Regions from separate parts of the Mesorhizobium sp. M6A.T.Ce.TU.016.01.1.1 genome, predicted to be linked through region 4. Evidence: predicted binding sites of a transcription regulator. Region 4 holds the regulator's gene; each other region holds the start of a gene.
What was found. Region 4 encodes PhoB, which activates phosphate uptake and scavenging genes when phosphate is short. Its sites were predicted from a motif close to TGTCATNNANCTGTCAT; they were not measured.
Positions count from the first base shown of each region.

Region 1: a site for PhoB is predicted at 1,721-1,737, ahead of EOC94_RS00750 (alkaline phosphatase). Genes of this name have one in related genera too.
Region 2: a site for PhoB is predicted at 2,343-2,359, ahead of EOC94_RS31940 (PhoX family phosphatase). Genes of this name have one in related genera too.
Region 3: a site for PhoB is predicted at 1,540-1,556, ahead of EOC94_RS19015 (LTA synthase family protein). Genes of this name have one in related genera too.

Region 1 is NZ_RZTJ01000001.1:141,783-145,994, forward strand. It holds gene EOC94_RS00740 (TetR/AcrR family transcriptional regulator) at 1-168, opposite strand, end outside; gene EOC94_RS00745 (MFS transporter) at 251-1,534, shown strand; gene EOC94_RS00750 (alkaline phosphatase) at 1,810-3,384, shown strand; gene EOC94_RS00755 (hypothetical protein) at 3,488-3,769, opposite strand; gene typA (translational GTPase TypA) at 3,970-4,212, shown strand, end outside.
Region 2 is NZ_RZTJ01000039.1:4,206-8,417, reverse strand. It holds gene EOC94_RS31940 (PhoX family phosphatase) at 251-2,272, opposite strand; gene EOC94_RS31935 (hypothetical protein) at 2,480-2,818, shown strand; gene EOC94_RS31930 (phosphatase PAP2 family protein) at 2,831-3,529, shown strand; gene EOC94_RS31925 (helix-turn-helix transcriptional regulator) at 3,721-3,990, shown strand; gene EOC94_RS31920 (SulP family inorganic anion transporter) at 4,118-4,212, shown strand, end outside.
Region 3 is NZ_RZTJ01000010.1:31,773-35,984, reverse strand. It holds gene fabG (3-oxoacyl-[acyl-carrier-protein] reductase) at 1-316, opposite strand, end outside; gene fabD (ACP S-malonyltransferase) at 377-1,318, opposite strand; gene EOC94_RS19015 (LTA synthase family protein) at 1,586-3,511, shown strand; gene rpsF (30S ribosomal protein S6) at 3,817-4,212, shown strand, end outside.
Region 4 is NZ_RZTJ01000001.1:412,805-417,016, forward strand. It holds gene pstB (phosphate ABC transporter ATP-binding protein PstB) at 1-714, shown strand, start outside; gene phoU (phosphate signaling complex protein PhoU) at 750-1,457, shown strand; gene phoB (phosphate regulon transcriptional regulator PhoB) at 1,474-2,163, shown strand; gene EOC94_RS02165 (ROK family protein) at 2,198-3,445, opposite strand; gene xylF (D-xylose ABC transporter substrate-binding protein) at 3,713-4,212, shown strand, end outside.

The DNA.
Region 1 (4,212 bases), 270 kb from region 4:
GCGATAGAGGCTGGGCTTGGTGACGCCGGCACGCCGCACGATCTCGTCGACGCCGATCGCCCTGATGCCTTGCCGGTAGAATAGGTCGCGGGCAACGCGAAGGATTTTCTCGCCGGCGCGGGGCGGTGTCACTTCATCCGCTTTGATCGTTGGTTCAATGCTTTTCATCTAGGACGTGCCGTGGCCTGCTTGACAATGTTACCGATCGGTACGTATACCTCGGTGTAACTGCAACGTACCGGTCAGTAACATGATAGCTCAATCCCGCCCGTTTGGCCAGCGCTACGCTTTCGTCGTGGTTGCCGTCATTTTCCTTTGCCTGCTGATCGCGGCGGGCCTGCGGTCGGCGCCGGCCGTCATGATGCTGCCGCTGGAGGAGAGTTTCGGCTGGCGGCGCGATGTCGTCTCGCTCGCCGCGGCCATCGGCATCTTCCTCTACGGCCTGACCGGGCCGTTTGCCGCGGCACTGATGGAACGGGTCGGGCTGCGCCGCACGCTGCTGGCATCGCTGGTGGTGATGTCGGGCTCGACGGCGCTCAGCCTGTTGATGACCGAGCCGTGGCACCTGCTTCTCACCTGGGGCGTATTCTCCGGCGTCGGTTCGGGCGCGGTCGCCACGGTGCTTGGCGCCACCATCGTCAACCGCTGGTTCAAAACCAATCGCGGCCTGGTGATGGGACTGATGTCGGCCTCCGCCGCCACCGGCCTGCTGGTGTTCCTGCCACTGCTCGCCGCGCTCGCCCAGTCGGGCGGCTGGAAGCCGGTCGCCATCGCCATTGCGGTGGCCACCGCTTGCCTGGTGCCGCTGGTCTGGCTGCTGGTGCCGGAGCGTCCAGCTTCGATCGGCATGGTGCGCTACGGTGCTGACGCCGACGACGTGCCGCCGGTTCCACCGGCCTCGCAGGGCAATTTTCTCACGCACACGCTCAGCACGCTGCGCCGTGCCGCCGGCACTCGCGTGTTCTGGTATCTGTTCGCGACCTTCTTCATCTGCGGTTTCACCACCAATGGCCTGGTCGGCACGCACCTGATCGCGTTTTGCGGCGACATGGGCATCGGCCAAGTGCAAGCTGCCGGCCTGCTGTCGCTGATGGGCATCTTCGACCTGATCGGCACGACGCTGTCGGGCTGGCTCACCGACCGCTTCGACCCGCGCAAGCTGCTCGGCGTCTATTATGGCATTCGCGGCTTGTCGCTGATCTATCTGCCTTATTCCGGCTTCTCGTCGACCAGCCTGATCATTTTCGCCGTGCTCTATGGATTGGACTGGATCGCCACCGTGCCGCCGACGCTCAGGCTGTCGAACGAGGCGTTCGGTGATCGTAGTGGACCGATCGTCTTTGGTTGGATCGTCGCCGGCCATCAGGTGGGTGCGGCGACCGCCGCCTTCTTCGGCGGCACGATGCGCGAATTGCAGGGCAATTACGAGCTCGCCTTCCTCATCGCCGGCATGACGGCAATAGCCGCAGCCTGCATCTCGCTGTTGATCAACACCAGCCGTCCGGCCTTCGACCCGGAACCGCAGGCGGCTTGAGCTGCGACGGCCGAGCGCTAATCTCCCCCCTTGAGGGGGAGATGGCCGCGACGCGGCCAGAGGGGGTCGGTCCGACCGGGCTCGGCCCCTTATCGCAGACGCAGGAGGTTGGCGCTTCACGCGAGACGACCCCCTCTGTCGCCTTCGGCGACATCTCCCCCTCAAGGGGGGAGATCACCTGTCCATTGTTATCAAACCTTCATGGTTTCGAGATGTGCCTGAAACATTGACCCTGGACCTTGGCGGCGACGTTCAACGCCATCCAGGAGACAGCCATGAACAAAATTTCGATGACGCGGCGCGCTTTCGTCACGTCGGCGAGCGCCGTTGGCCTCATCGGCGCCTCGGGCCTCGCGCTGCCCTACTATTCCCGCGCCAATCAGCGGCCGGCCTTCACCCATGGTGTCCAGTCAGGCGACGTCGACGCCACCAGTGGCATGGTCTGGACGCGCACCGATCGCCCGTCGCGCGTCGTGTTTGAAGTCTCCTCGACGGAGAATTTCGCCAACGCCGTCCGCCTTGCGCCGCTCGATACGTCGCCGGCCAGCGATTACACGGTAAAACGGCTGCTCACCGACCTCGCCTCGGATCAGGATATATTCTACCGCATGACAGCGGCCGATCTCGCCGACATCAACGCCGTCTCCGAGCCGATCGTCGGCCGCTTCCGCACGGCGCCGGCCTCGAAGCGTGACATCCGGTTCGCCTGGTCGGGCGATACCGCCGGCCAGGGTTGGGGCATCGACGACACCGGCATGAAGACCTATGCCACGATCGGCAAGCACACGCCCGACTTCTTCCTGCATTCCGGCGACACCATCTACGCCGACGGCGCGATGAAGGACGAGGTCGACATTCCCGGTGGCGGCAAGTGGAAGAACACCGTCCTCATCGACGAAAAGCGCAAGGTTGCCGAGACGCTGGACGAGTACCGGGGCCAGTGGAAGTACAATTTGATGGACGGACATGTGCTGGGGCTCAACGCCATCTGCCCGACCTTCTACCAGTGGGACGACCACGAGGTGGTGAACAACTGGTCGGATTCGAAGGACCTGAGCGCCGACGACCGCTACTCGGAAAAAAACATCCATGTGCTGGCGGCACGCGCGGCACGCGCCTTCCACGAGATGACGACGATCCGCTACGAGCCGTCGGAACCGGGCCGCGTCTATCGCAAGATCGCCTACGGGCCGCTGCTCGACGTGTTCTTCCTCGACATGCGTTCCTATCGCGGCTCCAATGGCCTTGGCATGCAGGATACGATGACCCCGCAATCGCGCATTCTCGGCGAACAGCAGACCAAATGGCTGAAGCGCGAACTGGCAAACTCCAACGCAACCTGGAAAATCATCGCCGCCGACATGCCGCTCGGTCTCGTCGTCTGGAACGACGCCACCAAGAAGGCCGGCGCCGAGACCGTCAGCAATGGCGACAATGGCCCGGCCAAGGGCCGCGAGCTGGAAATTGCCGACCTCCTTCGCTACATAAAGAACGCTGGTATCAGCAACACCGTCTGGCTGACCGCCGACGTGCACTACACGGCGGCCCACTACTACAATCCAGACAAGGCGCAGTTCCAGGACTTCAATCCGTTCTGGGAGTTCGTCTCGGGTCCGCTCCATGCCGGCACGTATGGACCCAATGATTTCGACATGACCTTCGGCCCGGAGCTGAAATTCATCAAGGCGCCAACTGCCGAGCAGGGGCAGAACCTGCCACCGTCGGCCGGCCTGCAGTTCTTCGGCCTCGTCGATATCGACGGCGCCACTGAACAGATGACTGTGCGGCTTATGGACCGCGACGACAATGAACTCTACAAGGTCGCGCTCGATCCGGTGCGATCGGCGTGAGCCAAACCATGATCCCGAAAAAGTGGGAATCGGTTTTCGGAGAAGATCATGGTCAAACAAGAAGATAGAGCCCCATCCCGATTCTGTCGGGATGGATCAGGCTCTAGTCCGGATAGCAGACGGTTGGAATCTTAGGCCAGACCGCGCTGTCGCAGCCGGCATTTTCCTGTCTCTGCTTGAAGGCGGCGCTAACCGGCCCGGTCACTACCGGGTCGACGCCATCGGGCGCATCGGCAAACAACTGCTCCGCCGAACGCGTATCGGACGGCAGGGCAGGCGGCGTCTCCTTCAGCGTCGCGGCCGACTGCGCCGCGCCTGCCGCAAGCAGAACGGCGAGGGCTGCCCATGCAAGGATTGGCCGGTATCTGATGCCCGTATTGGTCATGAAATTTGAACTGTCCCGACCCTGAAAGGTTCCGCTTTGGTTAATAATTTCATTTCACACCAAGACGCTTAAGATTTGGTGACCATGTATTTGGTGGCACGCCTCCTCTTTCGCAATTGCGAAAAACCCTGTATGAGCCGCCCAACCGAAAGAGGCAGCGCCTTTTGGCCTGCTGCCTGCAACGCTCCCGAGACCACAACATGAAAATTCGTAATATCGCGATCATCGCGCACGTCGACCATGGAAAAACCACCCTCGTCGACCAGCTTCTGAAGCAGTCCGGCTCGTTCCGCGACAACCAGCGCGTCGCCGAACGCGCCATGGATTCGAACGATCTCGAAAAAGAACGCGGCATCACCATCCTGGCCAAGGCGACGTCGGTCGACTGGAAGGATACCCGCATCAACATCGTCGACACCCCCGGCCACGCCGATTTCGGCGGC
Region 2 (4,212 bases), on a different contig from region 4:
GCACCGATGAATTGGTGGCAGCGAGAACGGAACGGAAGCCCATCAATCGGGCATAAACTGGCAATTGGGCATAAAAAGGAGAGGCTTCGGTCGCGCCGAAACCCCTCCTTCACGATTTGTCAGCGTGGACCTTGGAGCGAGATGTGCTCTAGAGCGCCTCATCGTTTCACGGAAACGCCGAACCGCTCTATCTCTTTGTTTTTGCGCAATTCCGGACGGAAAACCGTTTCACACTTTTCCTGGAATTGCTCTAGACCGCAATCTTGCCGCCGCCCTGTTTGGTGATGGCGACGACCGACGGCCGCACCGGCATGTCGGGCTTGAAGTCGGGCCAGCGGGTCGACAAGTCCTCATAGTAAGAGGGACGGCCAAAAGGCTCCCAGTCTTCGCCGCCATCGGCCGGATGCTGGACGGCGACGAAAGCGGTCTGGTCGTCCGGCGTGAATAGCGGGCCGCACATTTCGGCGCCGATCGGCACGCGGAAGAACAGCTTTGATGTCGCCCGCGCCTCGCCTTCGGTGTCGACCGCCCACAGGCCGTCGGTGCGGCCGGTCGCCTTCGGGCCCTGGCCGTCAGTCGAAACCCAGAGCCGGCCGGCCGCATCGACGGCGCAATTGTCCGGCATGCCGAACCAGCCATTGGCGGTCGTTGCGGTCGAGAAGGTGGCGCCGACTTCGGCCACGGCGGGGTCGCCGCATTTCAACAGCACTTCCCACTTGCCCTTGGCAGCAGTGAAATCGCCGCCGTCCTCGACGATCTCGATGATGTGGCCGAAGGCGTTTTCGGCGCGCGGGTTGGCGGCGTCGACCTGGTCGGCCTTGCGTTTCGAATTGTTGGTCAGCATGACGTAGACCTTGCCATTGGCGGCATTGGGTTGGATATCCTCGGGGCGGTCCATCTTGGTGGCGCCGAGCAGGTCGGCGGCACGGCGGGTCTCGATCAGCACGTCGGCCTGGCTGGCAAAGCCGTTCTCGGCGGTTAGCGGACCCTGGCCAAAGACGACTGGCAGCCATTCGACCGACCCGTCCTCGGCGAATTTGGCGACATGGAGCGTGCCGTCGTCGAGAAGATCCAGGTTGGCGGCACGGTCCTCGGCGTTGAATTTGCCTGTGGTGACGAATTTATAGACATAGTCGAAACGCTCGTCGTCGCCGAGATAGAAGACGACACGGCCATCCTTGGCGACGATCGATTCAGCACCTTCATGCTTGAAGCGGCCCATGGCGGTGCGCTTCTTCGGCGTCGAAGTCGGATCGTTGACGTCGACCTCGACGATCCAGCCGAAGCGGTTGGCCTCGTTCGACTCCTTGCCGAGGTCGAAACGGTCGTAATGCGCCGCCCACTCATAGGCGCCCTCGGGAATGCCCAGGCGCTTGTAGTTGGCCGCTTCCGCGTGACCGGCCGGCAGTTCGCCCGAGAAATAGCCGTGGATATTTTCCTCGGCCATGACATAGGTGCCCCAGGGCGTGACGCCGCCGGCGCAATTGTTGACGGTGCCAATGACCTTGGTGCCGGTCGGGTCGGCATTGGTCTTGACGCGGTCGTGGCCCGCGACGGGGCCGGACAGCGCGATCTCGGTGTTGGAGGTGATGCGGCGATTGAGCTTGCCGTCGCGCACCACCTGCCATTTGCCTGATACCTTGCGGATCTCGACGATGGTGCCGCCATGCGCGGCCATCTCGACATCGACCTGTTCCTTGCTCAGCGGCGCCTGCTTGGCCTCACCATCGACGATGGTGACGAGGCCCGGGAACATCAGATGCGGGTTGGTGTATTCGTGGTTGACCACCAGCAGGCCATGCTCGGCCGAGCCGTCGAGCGGGATGTAGCCGACATAGTCGTTGTTGTAGCCAAACTGTCTTTCCTGGGCCTGCGCCGACTGTTTAGTCGGATCGAATTCCGGCGAATCGGCAAACAGCGGATCGCCCCAGCGCAGCAGCACGTCGGCGTCATAGCCCGGAGCGACATGATGCTTGTCGTCGACACCTGCCTCGACCTCGTCGAACGTGAAGGCCGAGCCGCCGGCGGCGCGGGCATCGTCGGCGAGGATCAGCGCGAGCGGGCTGACGGTGACGGCGATGGCGGTTGCCGCGAGCGATCCCTGTAGAAAACCGCGGCGCGAGAAACGCGCGGCGATGATCTCGCCCATCGTCTTGTTGTCAGTGGGATTGGTTCCTGGCCCATCGTTTTCCTCGAGCAGACTGGTGCGGAACTGGGCGTCGGGGGAGCGATGTTCGGTCGAGCGATGTTCAGTCGAGCGATGTTCAGTCATGGGGGGCTTGCCTCTGGCTTCTTTGGGATGGCTGGAGCGTCTTGCTTGACTGACCGCGTATCGCCGGGAGATCACAGTTTGATGACGTTGCCGGCCAATTTCCAGCCCCGATTTCATGTCCATGATCAGCCCCGCTTGACCGCGACCGATGCTTCGGAAACAAGATCTGCTGCAGGCGCGGAAGCACCGCTTCGAGAGGGACAAAAAGTGAGTTTTTGGGGACTGGGGCAGCTCGGCATTTCTACAGTGATCTTCCTGCTGGCGGCGACGGCGGCGAAGCAATGGGGACTGGCGCCGAGCCTCGGCAAGATCGTTCTGACCTTGGCGCTCTATTCGCTGGGCAATCTGATCATGCTGAGGCTGATCCGTGAATTCGGCATGTCGGTGTCTTTCAGCCTGTCGGCGGTGATCCAGCTGGTGTCGGTGAACGTCGTGGCCCTGGTCTTCTTCGGCGAGCGCGTCAATGCGTTGCAGGCGACTGGCATCGTGCTCGCCGTCGCAGCTGTGGCGCTGATAACGCTCGGACCCTATCTGCAAAAATTGTAATTGCGAGGGTCGATGAAGAATACCGCAAACAAGTTGCTCAACTGGATCGAATTCCCGGTGCTGCTGGCCGGACTGGTCATCGCCGGCGGATTGTGGGGGTTCGAGGAGCTGATGGAGGTGGCGCGAGACACCACGCCGCACGCCTTCGATACGGAAATCCTGCTCGCTTTCCGTGAAGCGGGCCAGCCTGACAATCCGATCGGACCGCCATGGCTGGAAGGAGCGATGCGCGACCTCACCAGCCTCGGCAGCGCCAGCGTGCTCGTGCTGATCACTGCTGCGGTGATCGTTTATCTGCTGCTGATCCACAGACCGGGACCAGCGTTTCTCGTTTTCGTGGCAGTGGCGGGCGGGCAGGCCCTGTCGAGCACGCTGAAGCTCGGAATCGACCGGCCGCGCCCCGATCTGGTCTCGCATCTCGCCGACGTGGCGACGCTTTCGTTTCCGAGCGGCCATGCGATGCTGTCGGCGGTGACATATTTGACGCTGGGCAGCATGGCGTCGCGCTTCCTGCCTGGGCGAACGACCAAAATCTATGTGCTGGCACTTGCCGTACTGACGACATTGCTGGTCGGCATCAGCCGCGTTTATCTCGGCGTTCATTGGCCGTCCGACGTGCTGGCCGGGTGGTGCGCCGGCTTCGCCTGGGCGATGCTATGCTGGCTGGCCGCATGGGCGTTGCAGCGATGGCGCGGGCAGACCGACGCCTGAACGACGCCGCGGCTAATTCTCCTCGAAAATTCTCGACAGCCGAGGGCCTGCTGTCCCAGCTGGCGCGCCGGCTCTGCAGGACACAACCAGTCTTGGTGCGTGCATGTCTGACATATGCATCATGATGCTTGAGCCATCACAATGATAGTATTATACATGGGAATGCAGACTCAGACGGGGGTTTTTAGCCGATGATCACTGCCGCGCAGATGCGCGCCGCAAGGGCGCTGGCCGGCATCGATCAGAAGACGCTCGCCGAGCGCGCCGGGGTTTCGCTTCCAACCATTCAGCGCATGGAAGCGAGCGACGGCCTGGTCAGGGGCGTGGTCGATACGCTGATGAAGGTCATCCAGGCCCTCGATGGGGCCGGCGTGGAACTGATCGGCGAGAACCAGGCCAGCGAGCGCGGTGGCAGGGGCGTGCGCCTCAAGCCGGTCGTGCCGCGGAACCCGCCGGGCTGAGCCGACAAAGTCGCGACGGCGACCGCCGACAGTCCTGCCGACGATCCCGCCGCCTTCTTGGTTTTATGCATGCCCCAAAACCGCTCAGCATTTTTGGGCGACATGCATCAGGAGCGGAAGGTAGTCCATGGATCGAACCCGGCGGGCAATTCATCAACCGGCCCAAAGTCCGGCAAAGCCGGCATTTTCCGAACTGTTCACACCGAAGCTGGTGACGGTGCT
Region 3 (4,212 bases), on a different contig from region 4:
TATCCCAGTCGGCGTCCGCCATGCGCACGAACAGCCCGTCCTTGGTAATGCCGGCGTTGTTGACGAGAATGTCGACGCCTTCGAGATCGGCCTCGGCCTTCTGGCCGAGCGCCTTGACCTCGTCGCGGTTGGAAAGGTTGGCCGGAAACAGCTTGACCCGGTCGCCGAGCTCGGCAGCCAGCGTCTCCAGCTTTTCGACGCGGGTGCCGTGCAGGCCGACGATGGCGCCCTGCTCATGCAGCATCCGGGCGATCGCCTCGCCGATGCCTCCCGATGCGCCTGTGACGAGCGCCTTGCGGCCGGTCAATTCGAACATGTCTTGTCTCCTGATCTAAGAGAACACCCTTCACACGGGTGGGGTCAAATCGTGGTTCGGTTATGCGAACGCCGCCAATGCCGCCTCGACATCCGCCGCCGTGCCGACAGCGCCTGTGGCGATTTCGCGGTTGATGCGCCGCGCCAGTCCCGACAGCACCTTGCCGGCGCCCACCTCGTAGAGCGTCGCAACGCCATTCGCGCCGAACCACTCCACCGTTTCGCGCCAGCGCACGCGGCCGGTCACCTGTTCGACCAAGCGGCGGGCGATGGCGTCCGGATAGCTGGACGGGGTGACCGACACGTTGGAGACCACGGGCACGGAAGGCGCGTTCTTCGTCACCCCGGCCAGCGCCTCGCGCATGATCTCGGCCGCCGGTGTCATCAGCGCCGAATGGAAAGGCGCGGAGACCTGCAGCATCAGCGCCCGCTTGGCGCCCTTTTCCGTGCACAGCTTCGCCGCCAGTTCGACTGCCGCCCTGGCGCCGGAGATCACCAGCTGGCCACCGCCATTGTCGTTGGCGATCTGGCAAACTGAATCTTTGGCCGCTTCAGCGCAGGCGGCTTCAACATCGGCCTGTTCCAGCCCGATGATCGCCGCCATGGCGCCTTCGCCGGCCGGCACTGCCGCCTGCATGGCATTGCCGCGGATACGCAAGAGCCGGGCTGCATCGGCGACCGACACGAAACCGGCGGCGGCAAGTGCCGAATATTCGCCGAGCGAATGGCCGGCGACATAGGCGACCTTGTCCTTCAGCGAGAATCCGCGCGATTCCAGCGCGTGGATTGCGGCAAGCGACACAGCCATCAGCGCCGGCTGGGCATTAGCGGTCAGCGTCAACGTCTCTTCCGGCCCTTCCCAGATCAGCTTCGACAGGTTTTCGCCGAGCGCGTCGTCGACCTCTTCGAAGATCTTCCGCGATTCCGGAAAAGCGTCGGCGAGGTCCTTGCCCATGCCGACGGCCTGACTGCCCTGTCCCGGAAAGGTAAATGCGACGGCCATCTGTGGCTCCCAAGCGGCTGATTTTTCCTGCCTGTGACGCAAGGCAGGCGGGCAAGTCAAGTCCGCCATCAGCCCAATCCGAGCCGCTCCGGCTCGGCATCGCTGGCCGAGTGCCTGTTCCAAAAGGCTTTTTGTCGATCACTCATGATGAAAATCGCTCACGATTCGTTTGCTGGCTCTTCTTATTTCAGCCACAGGCGCTAGCTTTTTGTGACATATCGATGACAGCTCAATGACGCTTTTGTGTATGGTCGGGGGAATTGTAAGTTGGCAAGGACTAGGAAAGGCGCCGGCAAGGCCGCGCCACAGTTTCTGGAAGGCGATCCGGCCACCGGCTATCTGCCGGGCCGGAAATGGCCCGTTATCCGCTATGGCCTCGTCAGCCTGCTCGCTGCCGCCATTCTGGTGTTTGCGGTCGAACTGATCGTGCGCGGCGACTTTGCCGGCACCGTCGCCTTCTTCCTGCAGCCGTTCAAGCCGGGCTGGACCACCATCATCATTTTCGCGTTGATCCTCATCGGTCTCGATGCCGTGCTCGGCCGCAGCCACCAGAGCCTGATGATCGTCGCGCCGCTGACGCTGGCGCTGGCCTTTGTCGGCCATCAGAAATCGCTCTATCTCGGCGATCCGCTCTATCCGACCGATTTCTTGTATTCACGCCAGATCGTGGCGCTGATGCCGCTTCTGGTGCGCGAACGCCCGGGGACCGCCATCGCTATGGCGGTCGGCATCGTTGGCGGCCTATCGCTGCTCGTCTATGGCTGGCGACTATGGCGCCGCCGGGTACCGGCGCTCAGCCGTAAGGGCCGCCTTGCCCGGCTGACATTGACAGTGCCGCTGCTCGCCTTCTTCGTCTCAATCATGGATTACGCGACCTTCTCGTGGACGCGTGACCGGTTGCAGATCATCCCGATCATGTGGGACCAGAAGGAAAACTACGCCTCCAACGGCTTCGCGCTCGCCTTCGCGCTCAACGTGCCGATGGCCCACGTCTCGGCGCCTGCGGGCTATTCCGACAAGTCGATCGCGGCAATCGACAGGCCTGACGTGACGGTCTCCGTACCGGCCGAGAAGCCCGACATCATCATCGTCATGAGCGAATCCTTCTGGGATCCGACCGAGTTGCCCGGCGTCACCATCACGCCCGATCCGATTCCCAATGTGCGGACGCTGCGCTCGGGCTCGATGTTCTCGCCCGAATTCGGCGGCATGACCGCCAATGTCGAGTTCGAGGCGCTGACCGGCTTTTCCAATGCCTTCCTGCCGGCCGGCAGCATCCCTTACCAGCAATATGTCCGCGCGCCGGTGCCGTCGATGGCCACGTTCCTGAAGAGCCAAGGCTATGAGACGCGCGCCATCCATCCGGGCACGAGCTGGTTCTGGAACCGCACGCCGGTCTATGCGGATTTCGGTTTCGACGACTTCAAGTCGGAGGAAAACCTGCCATATCTCGAAAAGCGCGGGCCGCTGGCCTCGGACGCGGCGATGACCGACGAGATCATCCGCGAGGCCGACGCCACCGACGATCCGTTCTTCTTCTTCGCCGTCAGCCTGCAGAACCACGGTCCCTATGAGCCGAATCGCTACTACAATCCGACCCACAAGGTGCAGGCGCCGACCAGCCAATGGGCGAAGGATTCGCTGCTGAGCTTCACAGAGGGAGCATCCGACGCCGACAAGGGCCTCGAGCGCCTTGTCGAATGGGCGAAGAACCGCCAGCGGCCGACGGTCATCGCCTTCTTCGGCGACCATCTGCCGCCGCTCGGTCCGGTCTATGTCGAAACCGGCTTCCTCAAGGACAATGTCGCGCCGCGCAAGGAGTCGCCTGACCAGATGCTGCGGCATCACCAGACGCCGCTGATCGTATGGTCGAACCGCACCGGGCCGGCCGCGGAAATGGGCGCGGTAAGCCCCGCCTTCCTGCCCTACCATATCCTGACCACGGCCGGGATCAGCCACCCCTATTACACCGGCTTCCTCGGCCAGATGCGCGAGCATTACCGTGTCGTTGACCGCAATCTGCTGTTGACGCCGGCCGGCGAGGCCACGCCGGAGTGGGCGCGCAAGAAGAAAATCGACCCGGCCATTCGCGATTTCCGCCTGCTGCAATACGACATGATGTTCGGCAAGCGCCACGCAGCGCCCGATTTCTTCCCGGAAACGGTGAAGAAGCTGGTCCCGCATACAAGCTAAAGCTGCCGCGCGACATGTCGTCCTTGCAGCGGCGGATTTTCGGCTCGCCCTTGCCATCCAGCCGGATTCCTGTATAGACGCCCGCAATCTGCCGGTCCTTGCTGGGGGCTGAACGGAGGGCCGGAGGTTTTTCGAAAACCTTCGTGTGGGGCCAGAAGCGCTTCCGCCTCCCGTGTCTCCGCTCTCGACCGTCTCGTCATGCTCCTTTCTTCCCCGCCTCCTTTAGGGATCGGCGGGTCAGAGAAGTTGCAGAGGCTTTTGCCGCCGGGAACCGGGAGAGAAACGAAGAAAGGCAAAAGAACAATATGGCTCTTTACGAACATGTGTTTCTTGCCCGGCAGGACCTCTCGCAGCAGCAGGTCGATGCGCTTGTCGAACAGTACAAGGGCGTCATCTCAGCTAATGGCGGGTCCGTCGGCCGGGTCGAGAACTGGGGACTGAAGTCCCTCACCTACCGGGTCAACAAGAACCGGAAGGCATACTATACGCTGATGGACATCACCTGCCCGCCGGCCGCGCTCAACGAGATGGAGCGCCAGATGGGCCTGTCCGAAGATGTGCTGCGTTTCCTCACCATCAAGGTCGATGCGCATGAGGAAGGCCCGTCGGCGATGATGCAGAAGCGCGAAGAGCGCTCGGAACGCGGTGGCTTCGGCGACCGTGACCGCGGCCCGCGCTCGTTCGGCGACCGCGATCGCGGC
Region 4 (4,212 bases):
GAGAAGCGAGCTCTGTTCGACGTGGATCTCGATGTCCGCGAGAACCAGGTGACGGCGTTGATCGGCCCATCGGGCTGCGGCAAGTCGACCTTTCTGCGTTGCTTGAACCGAATGAACGACACGATCGACATCGCGCGGGTAAGCGGCAAGATCACGCTCGACAACGAGGATGTCTACGACCCGAAAATCGATGTCGTCGAGCTGCGAGCTCGCGTCGGCATGGTGTTCCAGAAGCCGAACCCGTTTCCGAAGTCGATCTACGAAAACGTCGCCTACGGTCCGCGCATTCACGGTCTGGCCAGGAGCAAGGCGGAGTTGGACGGCATCGTCGAATCGAGCCTGAAGAAGGCCGGCCTGTTCAACGAGGTCAAGGATCGCCTGCTCGAGTCGGGCACTGGCCTTTCCGGTGGCCAGCAGCAGCGCCTGTGCATTGCGCGCGCCATCGCTGTGTCACCGGAAGTGATCCTGATGGACGAGCCGTGTTCTGCGCTCGATCCGATCGCCACCGCCCGTGTCGAGGAACTGATTGACGAACTGCGCCAGAACTACACGATCGTCATCGTCACCCATTCGATGCAGCAGGCAGCGCGCGTGTCGCAGCGCACGGCGATGTTCCATCTCGGCTATCTGGTCGAGGAGGGCGCGACCGACAAGATGTTCACCAACCCCGACGACAAGCGCACCCAGGACTACATCACCGGCCGGTTCGGCTAAGCGGTCCGGCGAATTTCGAGCACGAGGACAGTATCATGGGTGAACATACCGTCGCATCTTTCGACGAGGAACTGGAGCACATCGACAGGCTGATCCGCGACATGGACGAGCTTGCCGCCGCGATGGTCGCAGCCTCGATCCGCGCGTTGCTCGCGTCAGATAATGCGATGGCGCAGCGCGTCGTCTCGGATGACGCCATCATGGATGCGCGGCAGCGTGAACTCGACGACAGCGCGATCACGCTGATCGCCAAGCGGCAGCCGATGGCGCAAGATCTGCGCGCCGTGGTTGGCGCAATCCGGATGGCCGGCGATCTCGAGCGCATCGGCGACCTAGCCAAGAACATAGCCAAGCGGGTCAGCGCCGTCGGGCAGAGCGCCACGCCGCGTAATCTCTCGCACGGTATCGACGCGATGGCGGATCTCGTTCTCGAGCAGCTCCGCGGCGTGGTCGAGCACTATGTGTCGCGCAACGCCGGCGCGTTGAAAGAGCTGCGCGCCGCCGACGAGAAGATCGACGTGAAATACACGGCGGTTTTTCGCGAACTCCTGACCTACATGATGGAGGATCCGCGCAACATCACCGCCTGCACGCATCTTCTGTTCTGCGCCAAGAATCTCGAGCGTATCGGCGATCATGTCACCAACATCGCCGAGAACGCCTACTATGTCGTGACCGGGCAGCAATTGCCGGCGGATCGGCCGAAGCTCGACGAAACGACGATGCCGGCGTCGGCGACATGACAGGGGTAACCGGCCGATGATCGCGCCGCGCATCATGGTGGTGGAGGACGAAGAGCCGCTGGGCGTCCTCCTTCGCTACAATCTGGAATCCGAAGGCTATCAGGTCGAGGTGGTGACGCGCGGCGACGAGGCCGAAATCCGGCTTCAGGAAAACGTGCCCGATCTTCTGGTGCTCGACTGGATGGTGCCGGCGGTTTCGGGCATCGAGCTTTGCCGTCGCCTTCGGGTGCGTCCCGAAACCGAGCGGCTGCCGATCATCATGCTGACCGCGCGCGGCGAGGAAAGCGACCGGGTGCGCGGCCTCTCGACCGGGGCCGACGACTATCTGGTCAAGCCGTTCTCGACACCGGAATTCATGGCCAGGGTCAAGGCGCTGCTGCGCCGCGCCAAGCCCGAAGTGCTGTCCAGCGTGCTGAAGGTCGGTGACATCATGCTCGATCGCGAATCGCACAGGGTCTATCGCAAGAAGAGCGAGATCCGGCTCGGGCCGACCGAATTCCGGCTGCTCGAATTCATGATGCGGCACCCGGGTCGGGTGTTCTCGCGCAGCCAGTTGCTCGACAATGTCTGGGGCGAGACGATCTACATCGACGAGCGCACGGTGGACGTCCATGTCGGCCGGCTGCGCAAGGCGGTCAACAATGGCCGCATGCCCGATGTCATCCGCACCATCCGCGGCGCGGGCTATGCGATCAGGGAAGACTGAACAGACTGCCTAAATTCAAGCTGCGTTCTTCCATTCAGGCCACGTGCTTCCTGGCCGTGCCGGACTTCCCTTGCGCGCCCGGCGCGAAAATCTCCTGGTCGACGAAGCTCAGCGCTCGCATGGCGCAGCCTTCGCGGATCAGCGGCAGCTCGTTCGGCTCAGTGTCGAAGGAAATCGAACCCGAATGCTGACCGCCGGCGGTCTGAGCGATGGCCTCGCGCAGGGCCGGCTCGATCAGGTCGAAGGCGGCAGCGCTGGCGCCGACCATGGCGACCGGCGCCGGATCGATCAACGCGAACAGGCTGCCGAGCCCGAAGCCGAGCGCTTCGCCGGCCTTGCGGTAGGCTTCGCGCTCGGGTCCGTCCGTCTGGCGCGCCCGGGCCGCCAGTGCCCGCATCTCGGCGTCGCTGACATCGGCGACCGGCTCGGCGTTCTCGCTCAACTGCCTTGCATTGCGCCAGATGGCGTAGTTGCCGGCATAGGCCTCGACGCAGCCGCGCCGCCCGCAGCGGCAAAGCGCGCCGCCCGGCCGGTGGATCATGTGGCCGAATTCGCCGCCTGAGGAATGGGTGCCGGTGAACAGTTCGCCCTTCAGCACCAGCCCCATGCCGATGCCGTGGGAGAGCAGGATGGCGATGAAATCGTCGCGGTAGCGATCCGGGTCGCGCCAGCGCAGCGCCACGGCCATCATGTTGCAGTCGTTCTCCATGATGGCCGGGATGCCGAACTCACGTTCCAGAATGTCGGCGAAGGCAATGTTCGTCTGCGGCGTGATCGGCGACCACAACATGGCGCGCGCATGGGAATCGGTGATGCCCTGGATCGCCAGCGCGATGCGGGCGACGCTTTGGACATCGAGATCGGGATCTTCGAGCCGGCGCCGGACGATGGCGACACATTCGTCGATCAGCTCGTCGCGCGACATGGTCAGCGTGTCCAGCCGGCGCTGTTCCTCGGCGACCACTTGTCCGGCATAATCGATGACGGCGACCGAAAGGAAATTCAGCGACAACACGACGGCCAACACCGCTGCCGCTTCCGGATTGAGGCTAAGGCCGACCTGCGGCCGGCCGCGTTTCAGCGAAACGGTCTCGCTCGCTTTGCTCTCGGTCAGGATGCCTTCCTGGATGAGGTCGGAAGAGATCGCCGATATGGTCGAATGGCTGAGGCCGGTGGTCGCGGCGATCTCGGTTCGCGACGGCTGGCCTGCCCGGCGTACGGCCGAAATCACCATCGCCCGGTTGCGCCGACGCAAATCGTCATGACGGATTCCAACCGACATCCTTTGCTTCCTCCCTCTTGCCGCGGCCGCTCATGAACCGGAAGCCGTCGGTAGCGTCCGACAAATACTGGCAGAAGCAGAAGGCCCTGTCATTGTTTATTCCGGGGCTCGAAAAAAGTCGGCAGGGACATCAAAATCCATCAGAATTGATGTTGACAGCGCTTCGGCGTTGGACCAGTATTTTTTCGAGGCTCGAAAAAATAGAGCCTTTGTGCCGGCCTTCGGGCCAGTTTGGTCGCGCCGTATCGCGGCGCAGGGAGGACTATCATGAAGAGATTCGCAGCCGCCATCCTGGCGGGGGTCGCCATGTCGCTGACGCTCGCGTCGGTCGCACAGGCGAAGGACAAGGTCATTGGCGTTTCGTGGTCGAACTTCCAGGAAGAGCGCTGGAAGACCGACGAAGCCGCCATGAAGACAGCGATCGAGGCCGCCGGCGACAAGTATATTTCCGCCGATGCGCAGTCCAATCCCGGCAAGCAGCTGACCGATGTCGAGAGCCTGATCTCGCAGGGCGCCAACGCGCTCATCATCCTTGCGCAAGATGCGTCGGCCATCGGGCCGGCGGTGCAAAAGGCGCTGGACGAAGGCATTCCGGTCGTCGGCTATGACCGGTTGATCGAGAACAAGGACGTGTTCTATCTGACCTTCGACAACCAGGAAGTCGGCCGCATGCAGGCCCGCGAAGTGTTCAAGGTCGCGCCGGAAGGCAACTACGTCTTCATCAAGGGCTCGGGCGCCGATCCGAATGCCGATTTCCTGTTCGCCGG